DNA from 2 places in the Nonomuraea sp. NPDC023979 genome. Region 1 is predicted to be linked to the other one. Evidence: riboswitches for the same ligand, from Rfam matches in the RefSeq annotation. Region 1 holds a riboswitch; the other holds the start of a gene.
The links. A riboswitch is a leader RNA that binds a small molecule or an ion and turns the genes downstream of it on or off. The one in region 1 is predicted to bind S-adenosylmethionine.

Region 1 (14,763 bases):
CCGAACAGCCGCGGGTCGCGCCGGGCCGCTCCGGCCAGCCAGGCCGCCAGCGTGCAGCCCGCGGCGGCGACGGCGAACAGCCCCGACACCGCGGACACCCCGGCGAGCCGGCGCGAGCAGTCGGCGGCGAGCTCGGTCCCCGAGCAGAACGCCTGCAGCCCCCAGCCCGCGAACACCGACAGCCCCCACAGCGCCGCCAGCAGGAAGCTCGCGACGGTGGGAATGATCGGCGAGATGCCGAGCCGGACGCGCGCCACGCCGGTTTCCTACCCCCTCGCGCGCCCGGCTAAATGCTTTTGAGGCCCACCGGCACGGCCACTAAACTGGCGGATTCGCTGCCTGTTACCACCACCTCCGACCACCACCGGGAGGCGCTTTCGCATGCCCACAGACCAACTGGCTCCCGACATACCCTCCGACGTGCTCGCGGCCGAACAGGCCCACCTGGCCGAGTCCCGCGCCGCGCTGAAGGCCATGCGCGCCCACGCGCAGTCGCTGTCGGCCGACGCCGCCGGCGACTGGGTGTCGCAGCAGATCCTCCAGTCGCTGCTCGACCAGCGGGTCGCCGCGCTGGCCGACCACCCCGACACACCGCTGTTCTTCGGCCGCCTCGACCGGGGCGCCGACGACGACCTGCCGCCCACCATCTACGTCGGCCGCCGCCACGTCCACGACGGCGGCAGCCGGCCCCTGGTGATCGACTGGCGGGCCCCGGTGTCGCGGGCCTTCTACCAGGCGAGCCCGGCCGACCCGATGGGCGTCGTGCTGCGGCGCCGCTTCGGTTATCACGGCGGGGCGCTGACCGCGTTCGAGGACGAGCCGCTCGGCCAGGGCGGCGACATCGGCCCCTCCAGGATCCTCACCGAGGAGATCGAACGCCCCCGCACCGGCCCGATGCGCGACATCGTGGCCACGATCCAGCCCGACCAGGACGAGATCGTCCGCGCCGCGCTCGCCCAGACCGTGTGCGTGCAGGGCGCCCCCGGCACCGGGAAGACCGCGGTCGGCCTGCACCGGGCCGCCTACCTGCTGTTCACCCACCGCGAGCGGCTCGCCAGGTCCGGTGTGATGATCGTCGGGCCGAACCGCGCCTTCCTGTCCTACATCTCCTCCGTGCTCCCCGCGCTCGGCGAGGTCAAGGTCGACCAGACGACGGTGGCCGGGCTGCTCGGCGAGCACGCCGCCGCCGAGGACCCCCTGGTCGCCGCCGTCAAGGGCGACGCCCGCATGGCCGCCGTCCTCGAACGCGCCCTGTGGCTGCACATCGTCAAGCCCGAAGAGGGCCTGGTGTTCACCAAGGGCGCCTACCGGCACCGGGTGGCCGACTACGAGGTGCGCGAGATCGTCGCCTCGCTGCGCGGCACCACCCGCTACGGTCCCGGCCGGGCGGCGCTGGCCCAGCGGCTGGCGCACCTGGTGCTCGTACGGATGGAGCAGCGCGGCGAGTCGCCCGACGACCGGGTGCAGGACGCGGTGGCCCGGTCGAAGCCGGTCAAGCAGCTCGTCGACGCGGTGTGGCCGAAGCTGACGCCGGAGCAGGTGCTGTATCGGCTGCTGTCGGACGCGGAGTTCCTCGCCAAGGCCGCCAAATCCGATTTGTCGCCCGACGAGCAGCAGATGATCCTTTGGCGGAAACCGTACCGGAGCTGGAAGTCCGCGAAATGGTCCGCGGCCGACGCCGCGCTCCTCGACGAGCTCGCCGACCTCGTCGAACGCACGCCCTCACTCGGCCACCTGGTGGTCGACGAGGCCCAGGACCTGTCGCAGATGCAGCTCCGCGCGCTCGGCCGGCGCTGCCGCAACGGCTCCGCCACCGTGCTCGGCGACCTCGCCCAGGGCACCACCCCGTGGTCCACCAGCTCCTGGGAGGACGTGCTGCGCCACCTCGGCCAGGACACCGGCGAGGTCACCGAGCTGACGCTCGGCTTCCGCGTGCCGCGCGAGGTCCTCGACTACGCCGCCCGCCTGCTCCCCTCCATCGCCCCCGGCCTGGCCGCCCCCCGCTCCCTGCGCCCCGGCGCCGGCTCACTCTCGGTACGGCCCGGCGGCGAGCTCCGCCAGGCCGTGACCGAAACCCTGGCCAAGGAGGGCTCGATCGGCGTCATCGTCCCCGACGCGCAGGTGGCGTCCGCGTCCGCCGCGCTCGACGGCGTCGCCCACGCCGTCCTCGACCCCGACGCGGCCGACGAGCACCGCCTGCTGATCGTCCCGGCGACGCTGGCCAAGGGCCTGGAGTACGACCACGTGATCGTGGTCGAGCCCGCCGACATCGTCGACGCCGAGCCCCGCGGGCTCGCCCGCCTGTACGTGGTGCTCACCCGTGCCGTGACGTCCCTGACCGTCCTGCACGCCAAACCCCTGCCCGCCCAGCTCACCGGCTGACACGGCGCGCGGGGCAGTGGCAGCGGCGCCGATCGCTCCTAGGATGACGGGGAAAAGCCATCACCCCTAGGAGGAAACCGTGCCGGCACCGCTGCCACACGAACACCTGCCGTCCGCCCCGGCGCTCGTCGTGCAGAGCGACGACATCACCGACGGCGACCGGCTGAACGACCTCCACGTCTTCAACGACTGGGGCATGACGGGCCAGAACCTGTCCCCCGCCCTGCGCTGGTCCGGCGCCCCCGACGGCACCAGGAGCTACGCCGTCACCTGCTTCGACCCCGACGCCCCCACCGGCAGCGGGTTCTGGCACTGGGTGCTGTTCGACATCCCCGCCTCGGTGACCGAGCTGCCCACCGGCGCCGGCACCGGCCCCGAGTTCAAGGGCCTGCCGCAGGGCGCCGTCCACGCCCGCAACGACTACAACACCAAGGAGTACGGCGGCGCCGCGCCCCCGCCCGGCGACCCGCACCGCTACGTCTTCACCGTGCACGCGCTGTCGGTCGACAGCCTCGGCGTCGACAGCGACACCTCCCCCGCCGCGGTCGGCTTCAACATCACCGCCAACACCCTGGCGCGCGGCCACATCATCGCCCATTACGGCGTCTGACCGGCTCTGATCGGTTCGCGGCCATTTGATAAGTTCGCGAACCATGAGAGACCTCGGGGTGGACATCCGGTTCGGCGGCCCGGGCGACGTGGAGCCCGTCCTGGACTTCTGGCTCCACGCCGCCGAAGGCACCGACCGCCGCGACTCCCCCGACAAGGTCACCGCCCTGCTCGAACGCGACCCGGAGGCGCTGCTGATCGCCGAGCTCGACGGCGCGCTCGCGGGCACCCTCATCGCCGGCTGGGACGGCTGGCGGGCACACCTGTACCGCCTCGCCGTCCACCCGGCCCACCGCCGCAAGGGCATCGCCACCGCGCTGCTCGCCGCCGCCGAACGCCGCTTCACCGCCTTCGGCGCCTTCCGGGCCGACGCCATGGTGCTGCACGACAACACCCTCGCCCACCCGGCCTGGTCCGCCGCCGGCTACTCACCCCAGCCAGAGTGGTCCCGCTGGGTCAAGCCCCTGCCCTGACCGCCCCACCGCCCGGACCGCCCCGCAGGGTCTCCGGCCCCCACCCCCAAGGTCCTCGACCCACGCGCTTCGCGCGCCGGCGGCTCGGGCCGCGTCCAAACGGGGGCAAGCCCCCGCACCCCCGGCAAGGGGCCTCCGGCCCCCTGCACCCCCGAGCGTTACGTACTTACCGCAACCACCAGAACGCCGGCCGAATCGGGACGTCCCAGCGATGCCCCGCCACATGCGGAGCAGGCAGTCCCAGGGCCTTGCACGCGACCACCGAAGCAGCCGCCCGAGAGGGAAGGCGCTGATCTGGCGAAGGCGCCGGCTCTTGTCCACCCTCCCACGGACATGGCCGGTGTGGACGGTCATCCGCAGTCGCTTCGCCTGACCGCCAGGCAGCAGCGGACGAAGTCCTGGACGACGGGGTTGGCGTCGTCGGCCGGGGTCCAGGCGACGCCCACGCGGGTGGGGCTGACGCCGCTGACGGGGCGGTACGTGACGCCTGGGCGGGCGTAGAAGCGGGCGGCGGACTCCGGGGCCAGGGCGACGCCGTAGCCGTTGGCGATGGCGCTGAGCCAGTCGTCGGGCTGGTCCGTGACGGCGCCGACGCGCACCGGGTGGCCGTCGCGCTCGTCCGCCGCCAGCCAGTAGTCCCGCCACGGGCCCGTTTCCACCGGAGCCGCCACGAACGGCTCGTCCCACAGCTCCTCGAAGGCGATCACGTCGCGGGCAGCCAGCGGATGGGCCGAGGGCAGCGCCACCCAGCGGGGCTCGGAGAAGAGCACTTCCACGCGCAGCGCGTCCTGGCCGGGGAACGGCAGGCGCAGCAGGGCGACGTCGACGTCCCCCGTGGCGAGCCCGGCCGTCGGGTTCGACCAGGCGGCCTGGCGCAGGTCGGCCCGCCAGCCCGGCCTGGCACGGGCGAACTCCGCCACGATGCGCTGGGTGGCCTCGTTGGCGGCGCTGGCCAGGAAGCCCACCCGCAGCACGCGGGCCGCCCGGCCGGCCGCCTGCCTGGTGCGCCGCAGCGCCACGTCCCAGTCGGCCAGCAGGGCGGGCGTCCGCTCCGCCAGCGCCAGGCCCGCCTCGGTCAGGGACATCCCGGCCCGGGAACGATGGAACAACTCGGCGCCGAGCAGCGCTTCGAGCTGCTTGATCTGCTTGGTCAGCGCCGGCTGCGACACGTACAGGCGAGCTGAGGCCCGGGTGAGGCTGCCTTCCTCCGCCACGGCGACGAAGTAGCGCAGCAACCTCGTGTCCACATCCATGCCCCCAGGTTATAGACGCAGGTATTGGACGCCGGTGGGGGCGCGGGACAAGGCTGGGATGCGGGAGGAAAGGAGGAAAGGGGGAAAGGCAATGTACGTCGCCTATGTGGTCGTCACGGTGGTCACGATCGTGATCAACCTCTGGGCCGCCGTCGCCGACTTCGCCCGCGCCGAGACCGTCCTGGCCAACGCCGCGGCTGTCGGCATCTCGCCGTCCTGGATACCGCTGCTGGGCCTGCTCAAGGCGGCCGGGGCCGTGGGACTGCTCCTCGGGCTGGTGGGGGTGCCGTTCGTGGGGGGCGCCGCCGCTCTGGGGCTCGTGCTGTTCTTCGTGGGGGCGGTGGCCCTACATGTCCGGCAACGGGTGTTCGGGAACATCGGCTTCCCGGGGGTCTTCCTCGCGTTCGCCGTCGCGTCCCTCGTGCTGGGGGCCGCCGGGTGACGCCCGGTCAGGTGGCCGGTGCGATCGCTTCGCACTCCGACGGGTCCACGGGATCGAGCGCCGAGGTGGTCGCGAGGATGGCGTCCAGCCGGTCACGGGCGGCAAGGAGGTCGGCCGCGGCGGCGCTGAGCCGCTCACGCTCGCGCAGCAGGTCGGGGATCATCCCGCCACAGGCCGGCGCCAGCATCTCGCCGTCGTCGACCATGCACGGGAGCACCTCGCCGATCGTCGTGGTGCTGAGCCCGGCGGCGAGCAGGAGCCGGATGCCCCGCACCGTGGCGGCGTCCTCCTCGCGATACTCCCGATAGCCGCTGGGCCGGCGCAACGGCCGGAGCAGGCCCTGTTCCTCGTAGTAACGCAACGAGCGCACACTGGCGCCCGTGAGCCGCGACAGTTCTCCGATCCGCATGTGACGACCGCCACTTCGAGTTGACTCTCACGCCGATGTGAGAGTCCAGCCTATGTGTATGACAGAACAGCATCCATCCGGACAGAACAGCACCGCGGTCACCGTCGTCGGCCTGGGCCCCATGGGCTTGGTCCTGGCGGAGACGCTTCTCGGCAAGGGCCTGACCCTGACGGTCTGGAACCGCACCCCCGGCAAGGCCGACGCCCTCGCCGCCAAGGGGGCGCGCCGCGCGGCCACCGTCGCCGAGGCCGTCGCCGCCAGCCCCGTCACGATCCTGTGCCCAACGACTACCCGACCACGCACCGCGTCCTCGACGCCGCCGGTGCCGCCTTCCAGGGCCGCACGCTGGTGAACCTCACCTCCGGGACGCCCGCTGAAGCTCGCGACACGGCGGACTGGGCGGCCAGGCGCGGCGTCGGCTACCTCGACGGCGCGATCATGGTGCCCCCGCCGCTCGTCGGCGAGCCCGGGTCGGTCTTCCTGTACGCCGGGCCGCAGGACGTCTTCGACCGCCACCGGGAGACGCTGGCGCTCCTGGGCGACCCCCGCCACCTCGGCGCCGACCCCGGCCTGGCCGTCCTGTTCAACACCGCCATGCTGGAGATGATGTACGCGACCGTGAACGGGTTCCTGCACGCCGCCGCGCTGGTCGGCTCGGCGGGGGTGCCGGCGGCCGAGTTCTCCGAGCTCGCGCTGGGCTGGTTCATGCCCGCGGTGCTCAACCCCGCCTGGCTCGCCCAGCAGGCGCCGAGCCTGGACGAAGGGGCGTATCCGGGGGATCTGGGGACGCTGCAGATGAACTTCAACGCGCTGGAGCACATCCTCCGGACCAGCGCCGAACAGGGCGTCCATTCCGAGCAGCCCCGGTTGATGAAGGAGCTCGCCGAACGGGCGATCGCGGAGGGGCACGGGAGCGAGAACTACTTCGCCATGTTCGAGATCTTCAAGCAGGCGTGAGGGCGGTCCCCGGTCCCCGCGCCGCCTCTCAGACCGCAGGGTGACGACGGCTCCCCACAGGCGGAGGGCAGGCGTCGGCGATGGCCTGGGGGTCCCAGTAGAAGGGCCGGCATTCGAGCATGCGCCCGTCCCGTACGGTGATCAGCTGCATGATCAGGGCGTCGACGTCCCGCCCTGTGGCGCGGGCGCGGAAGCGGACCCGGTTGCGGACGACCACCGTGCTGTCGTCGCCCCAATGCTCCTGCTCCAGGAATTCCATCGACTCCCACACCTCGCTGAAGGCGGCGAGAAAGCGTTCCATCCCGTCATGCCCGCGCCAGGTTCCCGTTCCGGTGAAAGGCAATCCCGGCGCCTGGTGCAGCACCACTTCAGGGTCGAGGTGTACGGCGACGTCGTCGTACGACGCCTTGCCGAATCCGCCGGCGGCGACGTACGCGGCCTCGGCGGCGTAAAACTTCTCCATGACTGCCCAAGCGCTCATTGCCCCAGAGTTCCACCCGGACCGGAACCTGGCTGGCGTGGATCAGACCTGTTTGTCGCGCACAAGAGAAGAAGCCGCCCCTATTTAGGGACGGCTCCGATAAACACATCAGCCCGAGCCGGAAATCCGGACCGGGCTGACGCTATCGCCACGTGGAACGCGATCGGACCTAGAAGTCCATGTCGCCGCCGCCGGGCATGCCAGCGGGAGCGGCCGGGGTCTTCTCGGGCTTCTCGGCGATGACGGCCTCGGTGGTGAGGAAGAGCGCCGCGATGGAGGCGGCGTTCTGCAGCGCCGAGCGCGTCACCTTGGCCGGGTCGAGGATGCCCGACTCGAACATGTTGACGTACTCGCCGGTGGCCGCGTTGAGGCCCTCACCCGGGGTGAGGTTGCGCACGCGCTCGACCACGACGCCGCCCTCGAGGCCGGCGTTGACCGCGATCTGCTTGAGCGGCTCCTCCAGGGCCTTGCGGACGATCGCGGCACCGGTGGCCTCGTCGCCGGTCAGCTCCAGCTTGTCGAAGGCCTTGGCGCCGGCCTGCAGCAGCGCCACGCCACCACCGGGGACGATGCCCTCCTCGACGGCCGCCTTGGCGTTGCGCACGGCGTCCTCGATGCGGTGCTTGCGCTCCTTGAGCTCGACCTCGGTGGCCGCGCCCGCCTTGATGACGGCGACGCCACCGGCGAGCTTGGCCAGGCGCTCCTGGAGCTTCTCGCGGTCGTAGTCGGAGTCCGTGCGCTCGATCTCGGCGCGGATCTCGTTCACGCGGCCGCTGATCGCGTCGGCGTCACCGGCGCCGTCGACGATCGTGGTCTCGTCCTTGGTGACGACGACCTTGCGGGCGCGGCCGAGCAGGTCGAGGGTGGCGTTCTCGAGCTTGAGACCGACCTCCTCGGCGATGACCTGGCCACCGGTGAGGATGGCGATGTCGCCGAGCATGGCCTTGCGGCGGTCACCGAAGCCCGGGGCCTTGACGGCCACGGAGCGGAACAGGCCGCGGATCTTGTTGACCACGAGGGTGGCCAGGGCCTCGCCCTCGATGTCCTCGGCGATGATGAGGAGCGGCTTGCCGGACTGCACGACCTTGTCGAGCAGGGGCAGCAGGTCCTTGTTGGCCGAGACCTTCGAGTTGACGATGAGGATGTACGGGTCCTCGAGCACGGCCTCCATACGGTCGGAGTCCGTCACGAAGTACATCGACGTCATGCCCTTGTCGAAGCGCATGCCCTCGGTGAGCTCGAGCTCGAGGCCGAAGGTGTTGCTCTCCTCGACGGTGATGACGCCTTCCTTGCCGACCTTGTCCATCGCCTCGGCGATGAGCGAGCCGATCTCGGGGTCGGCGGCGGAGATGGAGGCGGTGGAGGCGATCTGCTCCTTGGTCTCCACGTCCTTGGCCAGCTTGGACAGCTCCTCGCTGACCCGCTCCACGGCCGCCTCGATGCCCTTCTTCAGGGCCATCGGGTTGGCGCCGGCGGCCACGTTGCGCAGGCCCTCACGGACGAGCGCCTGGGCGAGCACGGTGGCGGTGGTGGTGCCGTCGCCCGCGACGTCGTCGGTCTTCTTGGCGACTTCCTTGACCAGCTCGGCGCCGATCTTCTCCCACGGGTCCTCGAGCTCGATCTCCTTGGCGATGGAGACACCGTCGTTGGTGATCGTGGGGGCGCCCCACTTCTTCTCCAGCACGACGTTGCGGCCCTTGGGCCCCAGGGTCACCTTGACGGCGTCGGCGAGCTGGTTCATACCGCGCTCGAGACCGCGCCGGGCGTCCTCGTCAAACGCGATCATCTTGGCTGCCATAAGGCTAGACCTCCCAGACACAGGGTGGCTGCTGCGATCGAGCCGACGCCCGCGACGGCATGTGGGCCCGCAGCTCCTTCGGCGGACCCCATCGTCTCGATCCCAGGGTTGGCACTCTGCGACAGAGAGTGCCAACGAATTGTTTAGCACTCTACCCGGTCGAGTGCAAGCCGACAGCACCCCGCCCCAGGTCACGTCGGTACGGCGGGCCCGTGAGCCCGCCGTACGTGAGGGGACGAGAGGTGGCGGTTCGCACGTACTGCGCTGACGTGCGAGCCGCCCGTGCTCACCACGTCAGACCGAGCGGACGGACTCCGCCTGCGGTCCCTTCTGGCCCTGCGTGATCTCGAACTCGACCCGTTGGCCCTGCTCGAGAGACCGATACCCGTCCATCAAGATTGCCGAGTAATGGACGAATACATCCTTACCACCGTCTACCGCGATGAAGCCGTAGCCCTTGTCCGCGTTGAACCACTTGACGGTGCCCTGCGCCACTTCCGACTCCTCTTACTGGGCTCATAGATCCCGCCCATTCCTCCGCGAGACCCACAATCGCCTGACTAATGGATATCAGCCGTACGATCGCACTCGACCATACCTGTGGGAAGGCGTTTGGCAACAGAGTCAATCGGCAAATCGGGTATTTCACCTCACGCTAACTGGTTCAACCTTGTATTTCACAAAAGAGAAGGCGCCCGCATGGGGCGCCTTCTAGAGGGTCGTTCTGGAGATCGGGGGGTTCTCAGCCGCCAGCGACCGCCGGGATGATGGAGATCTGAGTGCCCTCAGGGGCGGGAGTGTCGAGCCCCTCGGCGAAACGGACATCCTCTTCGCCAACGTAAACGTTGACAAAACGACGAATCTTGCCCGATTCATCAAGAATGCGCGCGCCGATGCCCGGGTAGTCGGAGTCGAGCTTGGCAAGCACGTCACGCAGCGTCGCGCCCTCTCCACTCACCTCCGCGTTACCGCCGGTGTAGGTGCGCAGGATGGTGGGAATCCGCACAGAAACGCTCATGGTAAATCTCGCCTTTCCTGGTTGTCAGACAGTCGCGCGGAACGCGTCGAGAGAGGGCCGGATCACGGCCGTGGGGGTGACGTCGGTGACCGCGTCGAGCGTCTTGAGCCCGTCACCAGTGTTGAGCACCACGGTTTCGGCCTCGGGGTCGAGCTGGCCGGTCTCGACGAGCTTCTTCAGCACGCCGACGGTCACACCGCCGGCCGTCTCGGCGAAGATGCCCTCGGTCGAGGCCAGCAGTTTGATCGCGGCGACGATCTCGGCGTCCGTGACGTCCTCCACCGCCCCGCCGGTGCGGCGCGCGATGTCGAGCACGTAGGGGCCGTCGGCGGGGTTGCCGATGGCCAGCGACTTGGCGATGGTGTCGGGCTTGACCGGCTGGACGACGTCGTGGCCGGCCTTGTAGGCGGCCGAGACCGGCGAGCAGCCGAGCGCCTGCGCCCCGAACACCTTGTACGGGCTGTCCTCGACCAGGCCGAGCTGGATGAGCTCCTTGAAGCCCTTGTCGATCTTGGTGAGCTGGGAGCCGGAGGCGATCGGGATGACGATCTGCTCGGGCAGCTTCCAGCCGAGCTGCTCGGCGATCTCGTAGGCGAGCGTCTTGGAGCCCTCGGCGTAGTAGGGCCGCAGGTTGACGTTGACGAATCCCCACTTGTCGCCCAGCGGGTCGCCGATGAGCTCCGAGCAGAACCGGTTGACCTCGTCGTAGGTGCCGTCGATGCCGATCAGCTTGCCGCCGAACACCCGGGCCATGGCGATCTTCGCCTGCTCCAGGTCGGCGGGGATGAACACGCAGGCCTCCAGGCCGGCCCTGGCGGCGGCGGCCGTCACCGCGCCGGCCAGGTTGCCGGTGGAGGAGCACGACAGCGTGTGGAAGCCGAAGTTGCGGGCCGCCTCGACGGCGATGGCCACCACCCGGTCCTTGAAGGAGTGGGTGGGGTTGCCCGAGTCGTCCTTGACGTACAGGGACTTGATGCCCAGCGCCCGGCCCAGGTTGCCCGCCTTGACGAGCTTGGTCCAGCCGGGGTTCATGTTGGGCTTGGACGCGACGTCGACCGGCACCGGCAGCAGCGAGCGGTAGCGCCAGATGTTGGCCGGGCCCGACTCGATGTCGGCGCGGGTCACGTTCCCGAAGGAGTAGGCCGCCTCGAGCGGCCCGAAACACTCCAGGCAGGCGAAGCTGGGGCCCAGCGGGTAGCGGGTGCCGCACTCGCGGCAGGAGAGAGCGACGGCGGGACCGAAGTCGAGCGACATGAAGCGAGGCCTTCCCTCATCTTCGTCCGCGGCCACCCTGACCACGGACCGGAATTGGCACCCTGTCCCGGTCGGCCTCGCAGGTCGCGAGTCACAAGCCGGGAGGGTTGCCGGGGCTTCGCAGGGCCGGTCCCTCCACCCCTCTGGATGAGCAATATTCAGTTGGAGTTGCTGACTCGGACTCTACCCAATCCGAGCCGTGAACTGACCAGTCGTCTCACTCCGCGAGACAACCGGTCTCACCGATAGTCCTCGCCGAGCGCCGCCTGCACGTATTTGCGGGCCTGGTGGATGCGCGACTTGGCCGTGCCGAGCGGGATGTTGAGCTGCTCGGCCACCTCGCTGTAGTCGAGCTGGACGATGTCGCGCAGCACCAGGGCCTGCGCCAGGTCGGGCTTGTCGGCCTCCAGCGCCTCCATCGCGTCGAGCAGGTCGAGCCGCGACCCGGCGATCACGCTGACCCGCCGCACGTCGGGCTTCTGCATGGGCAGCTCGTCGGAGCTCTGCTCCGCCGCCCTGCGCTTCAGCGACCGGTACGTGGTCCGCGCGCAGTTGGCGGTCACGATGTGCAGCCACGTGCTGAACCTGGCGCGCCCCTCGAACCGCCCGATGTTGCGGGCGACGGCCAGCAGGGTGTCCTGGGCCGCCTCCTCCGCGTCCTGGTGGTAGGGCAGGATGCGGGCGCAGTGCCGCAGCACGTCCGGCTCGATCCGGCGCAGGAGCTCGCCGAGTGCGCGATGATCTCCTACGGCGGCCGAGCGGGCGAGTTCTTCGGTTGCCTCATCTAGCGCCATAGCTGGGATCCTAAGGTCGGGAGACACCTCCGTGACATCTCCTCGTCGTAACTCCTGGGAGCGTCGATGAACAGCGTCCTGCTCGCCTCCAACAGAGGCCCGGTCTCGTTCACCGTCTCCGACGACGGCGAGCTGACGATGAGACGCGGCGGCGGCGGCCTGGTGTCCGGCTTGTCCGGAGTCGCCCGGGACGCGGGCGTGCTGTGGGTATGCGCGGCGCTGTCCGACGGCGACCGCAGCGCGGTGCGGCAGGCCCCCGGCGGCCGGCTCGACCAGGCGGGCTACGACACCGGGGCGCTGCGGATGCTCGACATCGCGCCGGCCACCTTCCACCGCGCCTACAACTCGATCGCCAACTCGACGCTCTGGTTCGTCAACCATCTGCTCTACGACATCCCCAACGCGCCGGTGTTCGGCACCAGGTTCCAGCGCGACTGGGAGTCCTACCGCGACTACAACGGCGCGTTCGCGCTGGCGCTGGCCGAGGAGGCGGGCCACGGGGCGCGGGTGATGGTGCAGGACTACCACCTGACGCTGACCCCGGCGATGCTCCGGGCCGAGCGGCCCGACCTGCGCATCGCGCACTTCAGCCACACGCCGTGGGCGCCGCCCGAATACTTCTCGCTGTTGCCCGACGAGGTGGCCCGCGAGGTCCTGGAGGGCATCCTGGGCGCCGATCACGCCGGGTTCCTCACCGGGCGGTGGGCGGAGGCGTTCATGGACTGCTGCGCGGCCCTGCTCGGCGCCGAGGTCGACGGCGCGGCCCGTACGGTCACGCACGAGGGGCGCGTCACCCGGATCGGCGTCCACGGGCTGGGCGTCGACGGCAAGGCGCTGTGGGCGCGGGCCGGCGAGCCCGACGTCGAGTCGCACATGGCCGCGCTGCGCGAGCAGGTCGGCGACCGCAAGCTGATCGTCCGCATCGACCGCACGGAGCTGTCGAAGAACATCGTGCGCGGCCTGCTCGCCTACCGCGAGTTCCTGGACGCGCATCCGGAGTGGCACGGCCGGGTGGTGCACCTGGCGTTCGCCTACCCGAGCCGCCACGACCTGCCCGAATACCGCGAGTACACCGCCTCGGTGCAGCGCTGCGCGCAGGAGATCGAGGACGCCTACGCCACCGAGGACTGGGACCCGCTGATCCTCAACGTCAACGACGACTACCCGCGCTCGCTGGCCGCCTACAGGATGGCCGACGTGCTGCTGGTCAACCCGATCCGCGACGGCATGAACCTGGTGGCCAAGGAGGGCCCGGTGCTGTCGCCGCGCTGCGCGCTGGTGCTGTCGCGGGAGGCGGGCGCGGCAACCGAGCTGGGCGCCGACGCGCTGCTGGTCAACCCCTACGACGTCAGCGGCACGGCCGGCGCGCTGCACCGGGCGCTGGTGATGCCCGAGGAGGAGCGGACGCGCCGCCGGGCCCGGCTGGAGGCGGCGGCCACGGCCCTGCCGCCGCAGCGCTGGCTGGCAGCCCAGCTCGACGCGCTGGGCTGACGGGTCACCGCCAGTCGGCGTTGCGCAGCGTGTCGGTCAGGCCCGGCGTCTTCCACTCGTCGACGACCAGCACCTTCGTGGCAGGCAGATACCACTCGCGGGTGGTGAACCTGGTCCTGGTGCTCTTGCCCGAGTGGGTCCGGCAGCGGGTGGTGAACTCGTGGTAGTGGGCCTTGTGGCCGGGCCCGACCTGGCGCAGGCCCTTGACGTGCCTGCCGATGCGCTCGCCGCGCAGTAGCCGCCCGTCGGCCGGGCAGCGCTGCACGTCGGAGGCCGGGTAGTAGCCGCCCCGCTGGGCGTTGTAGGGCCCGAAGCCCTCGGCGCCGCTCTTGATGGCCTTCGGACCGAAGATCCAGAAGCCCTTGCAGTCGGGGGTGAAGAAGCCGCCGCCGGGGTGGGCGCACTTCCCGGTCACGACGTGCACGTAGTCGGTGCCGCCGCCGTACACCTTCCACTTGATCGGCACATAGAGGGTCAGGCCGCCGCGCAGCTTCAGCTGCTGGGCGGGCGCCGCGTTCGCGGCGGCGGCGGGGACCAGGAGGAGGGCGGAGGCGGCGACGGCGGTTACGGCCAGTGAGCGCTTGAGCATGATCCCGACGGTAGCCGAGCCGACTTGCAAGCCACTCATGAACGGCTGAAAGCCGACGTCAACTCCTTGAGCAGGGCGACCACGCCGTCAGGCCCGTCCACGACGATGTCGGCCCGTTCGGCCAGCGCCGTCACCTCGGCCGAGCCGCTGCAGACGGTCACGCCGGGCACGCCGGCTCCCCTGACCGCCTCGAACGCGGCCAGGTCGCCGAGGTCGTCGCCCGCGAACAGCACCGACCGCGCCTCCCGCTCGGCCAGGAACAGGCTGAGCGCCTGGCCCTTGTCCATGCCGGGCGGGCGCAGCTCCAGCACCAGCCTGCCCGGCTCGACGACCAGCCCGTGCTTCTCGGCCAGCTTGGCCATCGGCTCGCGCAGCTTGGCCAGCGTCCCTTCGGGGTCGGAGGCGCGGCGGGTGTGCACGGCGACGGCGCGGCCCTTGTCCTCGACGGCGACGCCCGCCGTCAGGCCGAGCGCGTCGAGCACGAACGGCAGCTCGGCCTCGGCCCTCGGCACCCCGGGCGGGGGCGGCGGCCCGGTGATCTCACCCTGCTCCCAGCGCTCGAACCCGTAGTGGCCGAGCACCACCAGGCCGGGCACGTCGGCCAGCCCGGGGCCGAGCCGCAGGGCGGTGGCCACCGGCCGGCCGGTCACGATGGTGATCGCCTTGACGTGGCGGCCCAGCTCGGCGAGAACGGCGGCGGCCTCGGGGTGGATCCGGGCGGCCGCGGGGTCGGGCACGATCGGCGAGAGGGTGCCGTCGAAGTCGAGCCCGATCACGGCGCCCGCCGGATCCTTCAGTATCGCTTCCATTCCA
Region 2 (14,763 bases), on a different contig from region 1:
GCGGCGTGCGAGGCGCTGGGGCTGGCTCCGTGGCAGGATCCGCACAACGACGATCCGCGGTTCACGCGGGTTCGGGTGCGGGCGGTGGCGCTGCCGGTTCTGGAGAGGGAGCTGGGGCCGGGGGTGGCGGAGGCGTTGGCGCGGACGGCGGGGCTGGCGCGTGAGGACGCGGACGCGCTCGATCAGTGGGCCGAATCGGTGTACCAGGATTGCGCTCTAAGCGATATCGCCGGAAACGTGACGCTGGCCGTACGGGCTCTGGAAGGGGTCCCCGGGGCCGTACGGACACGAGTGCTGCGGCGGGCGGCGCTCGCGGCGGGAGCGCCCTCCGGGGCGCTCTCGGCGGGGCACGTGCGGGCGGTGGAGCGGCTGATCACGCGGTGGCACGGGCAGAAGGCGGTGGACCTGCCCGGGGGTCTGAGCGCCGTCCGGCGGTATGGCACCCTGATAGTCGCCATCCGTCCCATCGCGTAAGGAACCAACAGGTGGACGCTGCCGACATGGGCAAGGATCTGGAGAAGGTCCTCATCCCGGAGGACGAGCTCCAGGCCAAGATCAAGCAGCTGGCCGGGCGCATCGACGAGGACTACGCGGGCCAGGAGCTGCTGCTCGTGGGCGTGCTCAAGGGCGCCGTCATGGTGATGGCCGACCTGGCCAGGGCGTTGCACGTGCCGGTGCAGATGGACTGGATGGCGGTGTCGTCCTACGGGGCCGGCACCAAGTCGTCGGGTGTCGTGCGGGTGCTGAAGGACCTCGACACCGACATCATGAACCGCCACGTGCTCATCGTGGAGGACATCATCGACTCCGGTCTGACCCTCCACTGGCTGCTGGAGAACCTCAAGTCGCGCAACCCGGCCTCGCTGGAGATCTGCACGGCGCTGCGCAAGCCCGACGCGGTCAAGGTGCCGATCGACGTCAAGTACGTGGGCTTCGACATCCCCAACGAGTTCGTGATCGGCTACGGCCTCGACTACGCCGAGCGATACCGGAACCTTCCGTTCATCGGGACCCTCGCGCCGCACGTTTACCGCTAGCAATCCTGACTGTGGCCGGGAACACCGCGTGCCTTGACGTACGTTGGTAGGGCAAGACCGGTGTAGCGGGCGGTCCCTCCGTGCGCTCCTCCGGTGTACCTTCTGACTCCGGGAGGGTGACCCTGCGTCCCCTTCGGGTAGTCAGAAGTCGCGGTGTCGGATGCCGCGGCCCCGGGATTTCCCGGGGTTCCAGGCCATGGTCAGGAAGGGACGGGCCCGCAAGGGGTTCCGCATCGGATGGATCTCAAGCGATTTACACGTGGGCCACTGCTGTGGATCCTGGGCATCGTCGTGCTGCTCCTGCTCGTCACCCAGCTCTGGAGCGGCGGCGGCAACTACAAGCAGGCCGACACGTCAACGGTGCTCCAGCAGATCCGCACCGGCAATGTCAGCAATGCCAAGATCATCGACAAGGACCAGCGGATCGAGCTGACGCTGCACAGCCCGATCCAGGTCGGCGGCAGCGGCACGCCGACGAAGACGATCCAGTCTGACTGGGTCACCGGCTACGGCGCAAAGCTGACCGACGAGCTGCAGGCGCAGGTCGACGCCAAAAAGACCAAGAGCTTCGCGACCGACGTGCCCCAGGAGAGCTTCCTGGTGAGCCTCCTGCTCAGCTTCCTGCCGATCGTCATCATCGTGCTGATCTTCCTGTTCATCATGAACCAGATGCAGGGCGGCGGCAGCCGGGTGATGAACTTCGGCAAGTCCAAGGCCAAGCTGATCACCAAGGACACCCCCAAGACCACGTTTGCCGACGTCGCAGGCGCAGACGAGGCCATCGAGGAGCTTCAGGAGATCAAGGAGTTCCTGCAGGCCCCGGCCAAGTTCCAGGCGATCGGCGCCAAGATCCCCAAGGGCGTGCTGCTCTACGGCCCGCCCGGCACCGGCAAGACCCTGCTCGCCCGCGCGGTCGCGGGTGAGGCGGGCGTGCCGTTCTACTCGATCTCCGGCTCCGACTTCGTCGAGATGTTCGTCGGCGTCGGCGCCTCCCGGGTGCGTGACCTGTTCGAGCAGGCGAAGGCCAACGCCCCGGCGATCATCTTCATCGACGAGATCGACGCCGTCGGCCGCCACCGCGGCGCCGGCCTGGGCGGCGGTCACGACGAGCGCGAGCAGACGCTCAACCAGCTCCTCGTCGAGATGGACGGCTTCGACGTCAAGGGCGGCGTGATCCTCATCGCCGCGACCAACCGGCCCGACATCCTCGACCCGGCGCTGCTGCGTCCGGGCCGGTTCGACCGGCAGGTCACCGTCGACCGTCCCGACCTGGAGGGCCGTAAGGGCATCCTCAAGGTGCACGGGCGCGGCAAGCCGTTCGCGCCGGGCGTCGACCTCGACGTCATCGCCCGCCGCACTCCCGGGTTCACCGGCGCCGACCTGGCCAACGTGATCAACGAGGCCGCGCTGCTCACCGCGCGTGCCGACGAGAAGCTGATCACGATGGACATGCTGGAGGAGTCGATCGACCGTGTCATGGCAGGGCCCGAGCGCAAGACGCGGGTCATGTCTGACAAGGAGAAGAAGATGATCGCCTACCACGAGGGCGGTCACGCGCTGGTGGCGCACGCGCTGCCGAACTCCGACCCGGTGCACAAGATCACGATCCTGTCCCGGGGTCGCGCGCTCGGCTACACGATGACGCTGCCGATGGAGGACAAGTTCCTGGCCACCAGGTCGGAGATGATGGACCAGCTCGCGATGCTGCTGGGCGGCCGCGCGGCGGAGGAGCTCGTCTTCCACGAGCCCACCACCGGCGCCTCCAACGACATCGAGAAGGCCACGGCCGTCGCCCGCCGCATGGTGACCGAATACGGCATGAGCGAGCAGCTCGGCGCCCGTAAGTTCGGCAGCGGTCAGGCCGAGGTGTTCCTGGGCCGCGAGATGGGCCACGAGCGCGACTACTCCGAGAAGATCGCCTCCACGATCGACGAGGAAGTCCGCCGGATGATCGAGACGGCGCACGACCAGGCGTGGGACATCCTGGTCGAATACCGCGACGTGCTCGACAACCTGGTGCTCGAGCTCATGGAGAAGGAGACGCTCTCCCGCGCCCAGGTGCTGGAGATCTTCTCCCCGGTGGTCGTCAAGGAGCACCGTCCCTCCTACGCGGGCTACGGCAAGCGGCTGCCCTCCGACCGGCCGCCGATCCTGACGCCGAAGGAGCAGTCGGCCAACGGCTCGCTCACCTCGGGCCACCAGGACGCGCTGCCTTCCGGGGACAGTGCGTGAAGCCGCACGACGTAGATTTCGGCCGGATCGAGAAGGCCGTCCGCGAGATCCTGTACGCCATCGGCGAGGATCCCGACCGCGACGGCCTTCTCGAGACGCCCGCCCGTGTCGCCCGCGCCTACGCCGAGCAGTTCTCCGGCCTGCACCAGACCCCGGAAGACGTGCTCAACAAGGTCTTCGACGTCGACCACGACGAGATGGTGCTGGTCAAGGACATCGAGGTCTACTCAACCTGTGAGCACCATTTGGTGCCTTTTTACGGGTCGGCCCACGTCGGCTACATCCCGAACGACCAGGGTCAGGTGACGGGCCTGTCGAAGCTGGCCAGGCTGGTCGACGTGTTCGCCCGCCGGCCGCAGGTCCAGGAGCGGATGACGTCGCAGATCGCCGACGCGATCATGCGGGTGCTGGAGCCGCGCGGCGTCATCGTCGTGGTCGAGGCCGAGCACCTGTGCATGACCATGCGGGGCGTGCGCAAGCCCGGCGCCAAGACCGTCACGTCGGCCGTCCGGGGCGACTTCCGCACCAGCGACAAGACCCGCGCCGAGGCGATGGCGCTGATCCTGGGACGCTGACGCCTGACCGCGCCGCATGCATTCCGCCGGGGATGGATCGTTATCCACAACCAGGGACCCGCGATATCACCAGGTATGGGCGAGCGCCTAGGCTTGGCCTCATGACGAGAGTGCCGGGGCTGGGCGACGAGGACCGGTGCCTTGTCATGGGCGTCGTCAACGTGACCCCTGACTCGTTCTCCGACGGCGGCCTCTGGTTCGACGAGGGCGTGGCGATCCGCCGCGGCCTGGAGCTGGTCGCCGAGGGGGCCGACATCGTCGACGTGGGCGGCGAGTCCACCAGGCCGGGCGCCGCCAGGGTGTCGCTGGAGGAAGAGCTGGCCCGCGTGGTGCCCGTGATCAGGGCGCTCAACGCGGAGGGCGTGGCCGTCAGCGTCGACACGATGCGCGCCGAGGTGGCCAGGGCCGCCGTCGAGGCGGGCGCGCGGCTGGTCAACGACGTGAGCGGCGGCCTGGCCGATCCCGCCATGCCGCGCGTGGTCGCCGCCACCGGCGTCCCCTACGTGGTGATGCACTGGCGCGGCCACAGTCAGGACATGGACAGCCGCGCCGTCTACCACGACGTGGTCACCGAGGTGCGCGAGGAGCTCGCCAAGCGGGTCGACCTGGTGCTCGCCGAGGGCGTGTCCGAGGAGCAGATCGTGCTCGACCCCGGCCTCGGCTTCGCCAAGAACGCGGCGCACAACTGGGCGCTGCTGGCCGGCACGCAGCAACTCGCCGAGCTCGGCTATCCGCTGCTCATCGGGGCCTCACGCAAGAGGTTCCTGGGGCGGCTGCTGGCCGGCGCCGACGGCACCCCCCGCCCGTTCAGCGGCAGCGACGACGCGACCCTGGCCGTGACCGCGCTGGCGGCCCGTGAGGGCGCCTGGTGCGTACGGGTCCACCACGTAGGTCCCAACGCCGACGCCGTGCGCGTGGCCGCAGCATGGAAGAGAGCCGGAGCCAACACATGAGCGTCGACACCGCCGCCATCGAGACGGTCAACCAGGACTTCTACACCGCGATCGAGGACGGCAACCTCGACAGGATGACCGAGATCTGGGCCGAGGACACCGCCGACGACCAGGTGAGCTGCGTGCATCCCGGCTGGACCCTGCTGACGGGCCGCTCGGAGGTGTTGCGGTCGTGGGCGCTGATCATGGCCAACACGACCTACATCCAGTTCGTGCTCACCGACGTCAACACCACGGTGCTGGGCGACGTGGCCGTGCTCACCTGCGTGGAGAACATCCTCACCGCGGGCGAGGAGGGCGAGTCGAGTTTCGCCGCCGGCAAGGTGGTGGCCAGCAACGTCTACATCCGCACGGGTCAGGGCTGGCGGCTGTGGATGCACCACGGCTCGCCGGTGCTGCAGGGCGATGACGACGAGGAGGAGGAAGGCGAGCTTGAGCGCTGACCGGATCGCGCTGAAGGGCCTGCGGGCCCGGGGGAGACACGGGGTGCTCGCGGCCGAGCGTGAGCTGGGGCAGGAGTTCGTCGTCGACGTGACGCTGTTCCTCGACACCGCGCTGGCCGCGGCCGGTGACGACCTGGCCAGGACCGTCGACTACGGCGAGCTGGCCCAGGACCTGGTCAAGGTGGTCGAGGGCGAGCCGGTCGACCTGATCGAGACGCTCGCGCAGCGGCTGGCCGACGTCTGCCTGGCCCGGGAGCTCGTCGAGTCGGTCGAGGTGAGTGTGCACAAGCCGGCGGCGCCGATCCCGCTGCCGTTCGGCGACGTGGTGGTGACGATCGAGCGGAGGCGCGCATGAAGGTCGTCCTCGCCCTGGGCGGCAACCTGGGGCGGCGGTTCCTGACGTTGCAGGGGGCCGTCGACACGCTGTTCGACGCGCCGGGGCTGGAGTTCGTCGCGGCGTCGCCGGTCTACGAGACCGATCCGGTGGGCGGTCCGGGGGGCCAGCGCCCTTATCTGAACGCGGTGGTCGTGGCGGAGACCACGCTGCCGCCGCGCACGCTGCTGGAGCGGGCGCAGAGCGTGGAGAACGCGTTCGGGCGGGTGCGCCAGGAGCGGTGGGGGCCGCGCACGCTCGACGTCGATCTGATCATGGTGGGTGACACGGTCAGCGACGACCCGGAGCTGACGCTGCCGCATCCTCGGGCGCACGAGCGGGCGTTCGTGCTGGTGCCGTGGGCGGCGGCCGACCCTGACGGTGAGCTGCCGGGGCGGGGCCGGGTGGCCGACCTGCTCGTGGGCCTGGACCGGCGGGGTGTGCGGTTGCGCGAGGACCTGAAGCTGCAGAGGCCGGATTGAGGCCGACCCGGCCCGGCGTGCTCGTCGGGCTCATCGTCGTGGTCGCGCTGATCGCCTGGGGCGTGGTGCGGCTGGTCTACGTCGATCTGGTGCTGGTGCCGTGGACGGCGATCCCGACGATGCTGCTGCTGGCGATCGGCGAGGCCTACACCGCCTGGATGACGAAGGCGCGGATCGCCCGCAAGCCGGGCACCAAGCCGGTCGAGCCGCTGGCGGTGGCCCGGCTGGCGGCCCTGGGCAAGGCGTCGGCCTACGGCGGCGCGGTGTTCGCGGGGCTGTTCGGCGGCTTCGCGCTGCACACGGTGCAGCTCTTCGCCAAGGAGACGCCGCGGTCGGAGTTCTTCGTCTCGACGGGCTCGTTCCTGTCGTGCGTGGCGTTGATCGTGGCGGCGCTCTTCCTGGAGCACGCCTGCCGCGTCCCGAAGGATCCGGAGGATCAGCGGCCCGGCTAGCCGCTCGTCCTCCTGGCGTCGTAGGTCTGGCGCCACTGTTCGGCGGGCGCGTCCTGCCGGCCGAGCTGCTGTGCGAGATGCTTGCCACCGTGCCCACCGAGGGCTGGATCCCCGGCACCCGCTACGGCCTGGGCGTCTTCGACGACGTGCTCGCCGCCGAGTTCTGCTGACAGGCCCTCAGCCGGTGTCCGGCCGCCCGGTGCGGGGGCGGCGGCCGAAGAGGTAGATGACCGGGAGGGTGCAGATCAGCGGGCCGGCGACGGCCAGGGGGCGCTCCAGCCACCACCACACGTCCGGCGGCACCTCGGGCGTGAGGCTGCCGAAGAGCCACCAGGACAGGCCGAGCGCGATGGCCATGCCGGTCGTGTGGAAGAGGAACAGCGGCAGCGCGAAACGGTTGATGACGGCGTTGACCCGGTTCCAGCCCGGCCGTTCCAGGACCCGTTCCATGGCCGGGCGCAGCACCTCCACCAGCCCGATCTGGAAGATGAGCAGCGCGACGATGACGAACGTCGGCGGCGCCATGTTGGACCACTTGTCCCCCGGCACGCCCACCATGGAGCCCGGGTAGATGCCCGAGTAGACGAGCCCGAACAGGGCGAACAGCCCGGTCCACAGGATGCCGACGTCGTAGCGGCGGGGCAGGGCGACGATGCGGTCGTAGAAGAAGCCGGCCTGGTGCGCCAGCCCCCACACGATGACCATGTTGAGCCAGCCGGCCCACTCGACGTCGTAGCGGAACCGGACCACGTCGACGACCAGCGCCGCCCCGCCCAGCCAGACGAGGGCCAGCACGTCGTACTTGCGGTGCAGGAGGAGCGCGACGGGGAGGAGCGCGATGAGCACCAGGTAGACGCCGAGGAACCACAGCGGGCTGAGCACGAGCAGCACCACCCGCCACATCCACGGCACGTCGAACAGCCAGGTGACGACGGCGCCGACGGCGACCCACACGCCGATCAGGCCCAGCGCCGGGATCGCCAGCGACCGCAGGCGGCGCCAGACGAAGCGGCCGAGGCCGGTGCCGCGCTCGCACGCCCGGCCCCACGACAGCAGGTGGACGTGGCCGCCGACGTAGAAGAACAGGGGTAAGACCTGGAGCAGCCAGGTCAGGATCCACAGCCCGGAGGTGAAGCCGAGCGGGCTGGTGGGCTCGGGGCCGTGCGGTTTCCACTGCAGGATGGTGAAGGCCCAGTGCCAGACCACCACCACGATCAGGCTCAGCGCCCGCAGCCAGTCGACGTACCTGTCGCGTCGCGGAGGGGAGGTCACTTGTCGATGTCACCCACCACGAAGAACATCGACCCGAGGATCGCCACCATGTCCGAGACCAGGTGCCCGGGCAGCATCTCGCGCAGCACCTGGATGTTGTTGTAGGAGGCGGAGCGCAGCTTCATCCGCCACGGCGTCTTGTCGCCCTTGGACACCAGGTAGTAGCCGTTGATGCCGAGCGGGTTCTCGGTCCAGGCGTACGTGTGGCCTTCGGGGACCTTGAGCACCTTGGGCAGGCGCTGGTTGATCGGGCCCTGGGGGAGCTCGCGCAGCCGCTGGACGCAGGCGTCGGCCAGGTCGAGCGAGACCTTGACCTGCTCCAGCAGCACCTCGAAGCGGGAGTGGCAGTCGCCGGCGGTGCGGGTGACGACGGTGACGGGCAGCTCGGGGTAGGCCAGGTAGGGCTGGTCGCGGCGCAGGTCGATGTCGACCCCGGAGGCGCGGGCGATGGGGCCGCTGACCCCGTACTGCAGGATCTGCTCGCGGGAGAGCACGCCGACGCCCTTGGTGCGGGCCTGGAAGATCTCGTTGCCGTGGATGAGGTTCTCGATGTCGGGGACGCGGCGGCGGGTGTCGGCGACGGCCTGGGCGACCCGGTCGAGCCAGCCGAGCGGCAGGTCCTCCTTGAGGCCGCCGACGCGGTTGAACATGTAGTGCATGCGCCCGCCGGAGATCTCCTCCATGACGGCCTGGATGCGTTCGCGCTCGTCGAAGGCGTAGAAGATGGGCGTCATCGCGCCCAGCTCCAGCGGGTACGAGCCGAGGAACATCAGGTGGTTGAGCACCCGGTTGAGCTCCGCCAGGAGCGTGCGCGCCCAGACGGCGCGGACGGGCGGCTCCATGCCGAGCATGCGTTCGGCGGCCAGCACCACGCCGAGCTCGTTGGCGAACGCCGACAGCCAGTCGTGCCGGTTGGCCAGCACGATGATCTGCCGGTAGTCGCGCACCTCGAACAGTTTCTCCGCGCCCCGGTGCATGTAGCCGATGATCGGCTCGGCGCCGGAGATGCGCTCACCGTCAAGAGTGAGCCGCAGGCGCAGAACTCCGTGAGTCGACGGGTGCTGCGGCCCGATATTCAGGATCATGTCCTCGGTGGCCAGCTCCTTGGCCCCGGCACCGATTCCGACCACGCGTTCCGTCATACGGCCCATGCTGCCACCGGCGGGTCGGTCAAGGAACGGTATGGGGGCGCATCGCTGGTCCAGCCAGGGGGATGAGTACTGGAAACGGGGGAGAAAAGACCATGAAAAGGGTTGTGTTCGACATCGCCGCCCTGATCGCACGGGTGGTGATCGGCGTCATCTTCCTGGCGCACGGGCTGCAGAAGTGGCAGGCCGGGCTGGGCGCCACGAGCGGCATGTTCGCCGAGTCGGGCGTGCCGATGCCGCAGCTCGCCGCCGCGTTCGTCACGGTGGCCGAGACGGTCGGCGGCATCCTGCTGATCCTCGGCCTGCTGGTGCGGCCGGCCGCGCTGGTGCTGCTCATCGGCATGATCGGCGCGGCTGTGTTCGTGCACGCGCCGAACGGCATCTTCGTCCAGGAGGGCGGCTGGGAGCTCGTCGGAGCGCTCGGCGCGGCGTCGCTGCTGTTCCTGGCGCTGGGCGGGGGACGCTTCGGCCTCGACGGGATTCTCGGCGCCGTGTACAGGCGCCGGGCCGAGCGGCGGGCGGCCGAGCGGGACGCGGCGGCGGGCGCCACGACGACCGTGGACAGGCCGGCGCCCGACACGAAGGCCGCCTACCCGGACGAACGGCACTCGGTGCCCCGGCAGCCCGCCGAGCACGAGCGCACGCAGGCGGCTGACTACGACCGCACACAGGCGAGCGAGTACGACCGCACGCAGGCCGCCGAGCCCGCCGAGCGTCCGCACCCGGCCGAGCACCGGCCGGGCGGGCTGAGCGAGGAGGACATGCGCGACGTGGACGCGGTGGTGAACGACCAGCCGACGCGCCCGAAGCCGCCGAACCGCTGAGACCTAGCGGCTGACCAGGTCACGCAGCGCGCCGACCAGCCGGTCGACGTGCTCCTGGGTGGTGCCGATGCCGATGGAGGCGCGCACCGCCGAGGCCGTGTCGTCCTCGCAGCCGCCGTCGGCGGTGCCGAGCAGGTGCCGGACGAACGGGTGGGCGCAGAACTTCCCGTCCCGCACGCCGATGCCGTACTCGCTCGACAGCGCCTCGGCGACCTCGCGCGCGCTGTAGCCGTCGACGGTGAACGACACAATGCCCACGCGCGGGTGCTCCGGCCCCCACAGCGACAGCTCCCGTACGCCCTCGATGCCGGCGAGGCCGGCGCGCAGCCGGGCGATCAGCCGCTCCTCCTCGCGCAGCAGCGGCGTCCAGCCGGTGGCGGTGAGGGCGTCGCAGGCGGCGGCCAGTGCGATCGCGCCGAGCACGTTCGGGGTCCCGGCCTCGTGCCGGGGCTCGGCGTCGTCGTGCCACTCGGTGCTCTCCCCGACCGAGCGCACCGCGCCGCCGCCCTTCAGGTACGGCGTGCCCGCCGACAGCCAGTCGCGCCGGCCGACCAGCACTCCGGCGCCGAACGGCGCGTACAGCTTGTGGCCGGAGAAGGCCACGTAGTCGAGGTCGAGCGCGGTCAGGTTGACCGGCCGGTGCGGCACGAGCTGGGCGGCGTCGACGAGGATGCGGGCGCCGTGCCGGTGCGCGATGTGGGCCAGCGCGGCGATGGGCCACAGCTCGCCGGTGACGTTGGAGGCAGCGGTGACGACGAGCAGCTTGGGTCCGTCGATCGCGGCCAGCGCGTCGTCGGCGGCGCGCACGGCCTCGCCGGGGAAGGCGGGCGGGGCCAGCCGCACGGCGTCCGGCCAGGGCAGCAGCGAGGCGTGGTGCTCGGTGTCGAAGACGACCACGGTGGTGCCCTCGGGCAGGCAGCCGGCCAGCAGGTTCGTGGCGTCGGTGGTGTTGCGGGTGAAGATGACGGCGTCGTCGGTGCGGGCGCCGACGAAGGCCCGTACGGTGTGGCGGGCCTGCTCGTAGCGGGCGGTGGTGAGCTGGGAGGCGTAGCCCGCGCCGCGGTGGACGCTGGAGTAGGCCGGGAGCGCGGCGGCGACGGCGGCGCTGACCGGCTCCAGACAGGGGGCGCTGGCCGCGTAGTCGAGGTTGGCGTAGCCGACGAGCTTGCCGCCCTTGACTGGCACCTCCAGGTCGGCGCCGACGACGGCGGGGATGGCGCGGGCCTGCTGGACGGGGGCCGGCTTCTCGGCGGCGGTGGTGCGGGCGGCGTTGAAGATCGTCAGGGTGGACACGGCGAACCTCCTCGGGGTCATCGGACCCCTGGAGCAGCCAGTGAGCCCGCGCTTGCCCGCCACACCTCGTGACGGACCAGGTCTTCACCCGGGGCACCCCGCCGCGGACGCGAGGGTTGCCGGCCAGCGAGCCGGGGCTTGGCGCTGGCACTCATGACCTACGTCGGCACTATAACCGACACCCACCCGTAAAACGCAACCGCGAACTTATCGGCCCGTTGACTCGTTGCTTCCTCGACATCCCCCGATAGCAGGAGGTAACCGATGTTGGACTGGGTGGCAGATCCCCAGATCTGGATAGGGTTCTTCACCCTTGTGGCCCTGGAGATCGTGCTGGGCATCGACAACATCATCTTCATTTCCATCCTGGCAGGGAAGCTGCCGCCGGAGCAGCGCGACAGGGCGCGGGTGCTCGGCCTGGCGGCGGCCCTGATCAGCCGGCTGCTCCTGCTGCTGGCCCTGTCGTGGGTGGTGCGGCTCACGGAGCCGCTGTTCGAGGTGCTGGGGCAGGAGATATCGGGACGGGACCTGATCCTGCTGCTGGGCGGGCTGTTCCTGCTCGCCAAGAGCGTCACCGAGATCGGCCACACGATGGACGTGGGCGAGAAGGACGGCAAGAAGGCCGTCGCGGCGTCGTTCGCCTCAGTGATCGCGCAGATCATGGTGCTGGACGTGGTGTTCTCGCTCGACTCGGTGATCACCGCGGTCGGCATGGTGGACGAGCTCGGCGTGATGATCGCGGCGGTGGTCGTGGCGGTGCTGGTGATGCTGTTCGCCTCCGGGCCGATCAGCCGGTTCGTCGACACGCATCCGAGCATCAAGATGCTGGCGCTGGCGTTCCTGGTGCTGATCGGCGTGGTGCTCATCGCCGAGGGGCTGGACCAGCACATCCCGAAGGGCTACATCTACTTCGCGATGGCGTTCTCGGTCATCGTGGAGCTGCTCAACATCCGGGTGAGGAGCAGGCGGGCGAAAGCTTCTAGTATTGAATAGTGCGCTTTGACCCGTGGAATCCGGATTTCGTCGCTCACCCGTACGGCGTCTACGCCGAGCTGAGGCGCGAGGCGCCGGTGAGCTTCTTCGAGCCGACCGGCCAGTGGCTGGTCGCCCGGCACGCCGACGTGAACGCCCTGCTCAGGGATCGCCGCCTGGGCAGGTCGTACCTGCACGTGGCGACGCACGAGGAGTTCGGCAAGGAGCCCGAGCCGGAGTTCCAGGAGCCGTTCTGGCGGGTGATCCGCGCGGGCATGCTCGACGTGGAGCCGCCGGTGCACACCCGGCTGCGCCGCCTGGTCTCCAAGGCGTTCACGCCCCGCATGGTCGAGTCGCTGCGCCCGCGGGTGCGCGCGATCGCCGAGGGCCTGGTCGACGCGTACGTGGAGCGGGGCGGCGGTGACCTGATCGCCGAGGTCGCCGAGCCGCTGCCGGTGACGGTGATCGCCGAGATGCTCGGCATCCCCGACGCCGACCGCCACCTGCTGCGCCCCTGGTCGGCCGACATCTGCGGGATGTACGAGCTGAACCCGTCGGAGCAGGCGCAGCACACCGCCGTCAGGGCGGCGTCGGAGTTCGCGGCGTATCTGAAGGAGCTGGCCCGCGAGCGCAAGGAGCGGCCCGGCGACGACCTGATCAGCGCGCTCGCGGCGATCGACGAGCTGACCGAGGACGAGCTGGTCGGCACCTGCGTGCTGCTGCTCAACGCCGGTCACGAGGCCACGGTGAACGTGACGGGCAACGGCTGGTGGTCGCTGTTCCGCAACCCGGGCGAGCTGGCGCGGCTGCGCGCCGACCGCTCGCTGCTGCCGACGGCCGTCGAGGAGCTGATGCGCTGGGACACGCCGCTGCAGATGTTCGAGCGCTGGGTGCTGGAGGACATCGAGGTCGGCGGCGTCGCCATCCCGCGCGGCGTGGAGGTGGCGCTGCTGTTCGGCTCGGCCAACCGCGACCCCGAGGTGTTCGACGACCCGGACCGGCTGGACGTGGGCCGGGTGGACAACCCGCACATCTCCTTCGGCGCGGGCATCCACTTCTGCCTGGGCGCGCCGCTGGCCAGGATCGAGCTCATCGAGTCGTTCGGCGCCCTGCTGGAGCGGGCGCCGAAGCTGGAGCTGGTCCGCGAGCCGGTGTGGAAGCCGGGGTACGTGATCCGCGGCCTGGAGTCGCTGGACCTCAGCGTCGCCTGACCGGCTCTGACCGTTATCACCGGCTCTGGCTGAGCCAGCCGAACCCGCCGAGGCCTCCCGGATCGATCAGCTCCGCCTCCTCGGAGGCGCGGGCCAGCGCGCGCAGATAACCCCGCGGATCGGTGCGGGCCAGGTCGAGGGGCGGGCGGTCGCCGGTGATGCCCAGAGCGCGCAGCGCGGCCCGCTGTGTGGACAAGCCTGTGGATATCCCGCCGGCCTTGCGGCCCGCCTCGGCGCACGCGTCGAGCGCGACGTGCGCCGTGATGTCGCAGGTGCCGTCGGGTACGGGCGAGACGACCGCTCCGTCACGGTATCCGGTGAGCGTGCCATGCATCGGCCGGTTATCCACAGGGTGTGCATAATCGATGGCGATCGCCCGGCCTCTGGAAAGCCGGTTCAGCACCGCCGCCCAGGCGGCGTCGCGCGGCCAGCCGATCTCCGCCCGCGAGCCCACGCACGACAGCGGCCACCACCGCGCCAGCCACTCCAGGTCGGCCCCCTGCGGCGGGTCGCCGAGCCGCTCCTCGCCGGTCTCGGTGTCGACCATCACCAGTCTCGGCCCGTCGGACGTCTGCTCGGCCACGTCCAGCGGCACGTTGTCGAGCCACTCGTTGGCGATCGCCAGGCCCTGGATGCCGGACGGCAGCCGCGGCTGCCAGGCGATCCGCTCGGGCAGCTCGTCGGGCCGGGGCGACAGGTCGACGGCGGTGATGCGCAGCCGGTCGCGCAGCGAGGGGCCGGCTGCGTCGAGCACGCGGCGGACCAGCGTGCCCTCGCCGGCGCCGATGTCGACCAGGTCGAGCCGGGCGGGCGAGCCGAGCCCGGCGTCGACCTCCTCCAGCAGGGCCAGGACCGCGTCGGCGAAGGCCGCCGAGGCGCTGACCGAGGTGCGGAAGTGCCCGGAGGGGCGTTCGCGCAGGTAGAAGCCGCTCTCGCCATAGAGCGCGCGTTGCATGGCGGCGCGCCAGGTGAGCCACATCCCAGGACTATCTCACGACTCCGGGCGAACACGTGGCGCGATTTCTTTACTACGCGGTGTTGCGATCTTGCGCTACCGTTTACATACAGTAGTCGAGTGACTGCTGATTGTCATCATCCGGCAGTCGTCCCGAAAAGGAGTCCCTCGTGTTCAAGAAAGCCATCGTCGTCGCGGGTGCGTTCGGCATGCTCTCGGTGGCCGCCCCGGCCTACGCCCACGGCCCCGGTCACGGCGACATCACCAGCGGACGCAGCGGCGTGCTGTCCGGCAACCAGCTCTTCCTGCCCATCACCGCGCCGATCAACGCCTGCGGCAACGGGGTGGGGGTCGCCGGTGTCGGCATCGCCGGCTGCAAGGGGGGCTCCAGCGCTCACGTGCATCGCTGACATGCCGGAGCTCGGACCGGTCCGAGAGTGAACCGGTCCGAGCCCCGTACCCGGGCCGGCCAGTCGGCGATGGCGGCCAGGGTGCACCTCCAAGGAGTTCGTCACAGTGCGGGCGTCGGGTCCAGCTCAGG

Region 2: linked by a shared signal. The riboswitch ahead of AB0G11_RS00920 (aminotransferase class V-fold PLP-dependent enzyme) and the one ahead of thrC (threonine synthase) in region 1 are both predicted to bind S-adenosylmethionine.

The regions. Positions count from the first base shown of each region.
Region 1 covers NZ_JBEZZG010000031.1:72,888-87,650, forward strand. The annotation lists gene AB0G11_RS37940 (hypothetical protein) at 1-257, opposite strand, end outside; gene AB0G11_RS37945 (AAA family ATPase) at 382-2,382, shown strand; gene AB0G11_RS37950 (YbhB/YbcL family Raf kinase inhibitor-like protein) at 2,462-2,992, shown strand; gene AB0G11_RS37955 (GNAT family N-acetyltransferase) at 3,036-3,464, shown strand; gene AB0G11_RS37960 (LysR family transcriptional regulator) at 3,815-4,717, opposite strand; gene AB0G11_RS37965 (DoxX family protein) at 4,809-5,159, shown strand; gene AB0G11_RS37970 (MerR family transcriptional regulator) at 5,167-5,568, opposite strand; gene AB0G11_RS37975 (NAD(P)-binding domain-containing protein) at 5,627-5,920, shown strand; gene AB0G11_RS37980 (NAD(P)-dependent oxidoreductase) at 5,845-6,525, shown strand; gene AB0G11_RS37985 (nuclear transport factor 2 family protein) at 6,554-6,988, opposite strand; gene groL (chaperonin GroEL) at 7,176-8,804, opposite strand; gene AB0G11_RS37995 (cold-shock protein) at 9,099-9,299, opposite strand; gene AB0G11_RS38000 (MoaD/ThiS family protein) at 9,547-9,822, opposite strand; gene thrC (threonine synthase) at 9,847-11,076, opposite strand; SAM riboswitch class I at 11,090-11,230, opposite strand; gene AB0G11_RS38010 (RNA polymerase sigma factor) at 11,316-11,870, opposite strand; gene AB0G11_RS38015 (trehalose-6-phosphate synthase) at 11,937-13,361, shown strand; gene AB0G11_RS38020 (hypothetical protein) at 13,366-13,950, opposite strand; gene otsB (trehalose-phosphatase) at 13,986-14,759, opposite strand.
Region 2 covers NZ_JBEZZG010000001.1:165,176-179,938, forward strand. The annotation lists gene tilS (tRNA lysidine(34) synthetase TilS) at 1-474, shown strand, start outside; gene hpt (hypoxanthine phosphoribosyltransferase) at 486-1,037, shown strand; gene ftsH (ATP-dependent zinc metalloprotease FtsH) at 1,275-3,269, shown strand; gene folE (GTP cyclohydrolase I FolE) at 3,266-3,844, shown strand; gene folP (dihydropteroate synthase) at 3,991-4,797, shown strand; gene AB0G11_RS00885 (nuclear transport factor 2 family protein) at 4,794-5,240, shown strand; gene folB (dihydroneopterin aldolase) at 5,203-5,595, shown strand; gene folK (2-amino-4-hydroxy-6-hydroxymethyldihydropteridine diphosphokinase) at 5,592-6,095, shown strand; gene AB0G11_RS00900 (DUF3180 domain-containing protein) at 6,092-6,547, shown strand; gene AB0G11_RS00905 (acyltransferase) at 6,725-7,819, opposite strand; gene AB0G11_RS00910 (NADH-quinone oxidoreductase subunit D) at 7,816-8,961, opposite strand; gene AB0G11_RS00915 (DoxX family protein) at 9,063-9,791, shown strand; gene AB0G11_RS00920 (aminotransferase class V-fold PLP-dependent enzyme) at 9,795-11,084, opposite strand; SAM riboswitch class IV at 11,128-11,243, opposite strand; gene AB0G11_RS00925 (TerC family protein) at 11,349-12,077, shown strand; gene AB0G11_RS00930 (cytochrome P450) at 12,077-13,267, shown strand; gene AB0G11_RS00935 (SAM-dependent methyltransferase) at 13,284-14,246, opposite strand; gene AB0G11_RS00940 (chaplin family protein) at 14,393-14,632, shown strand.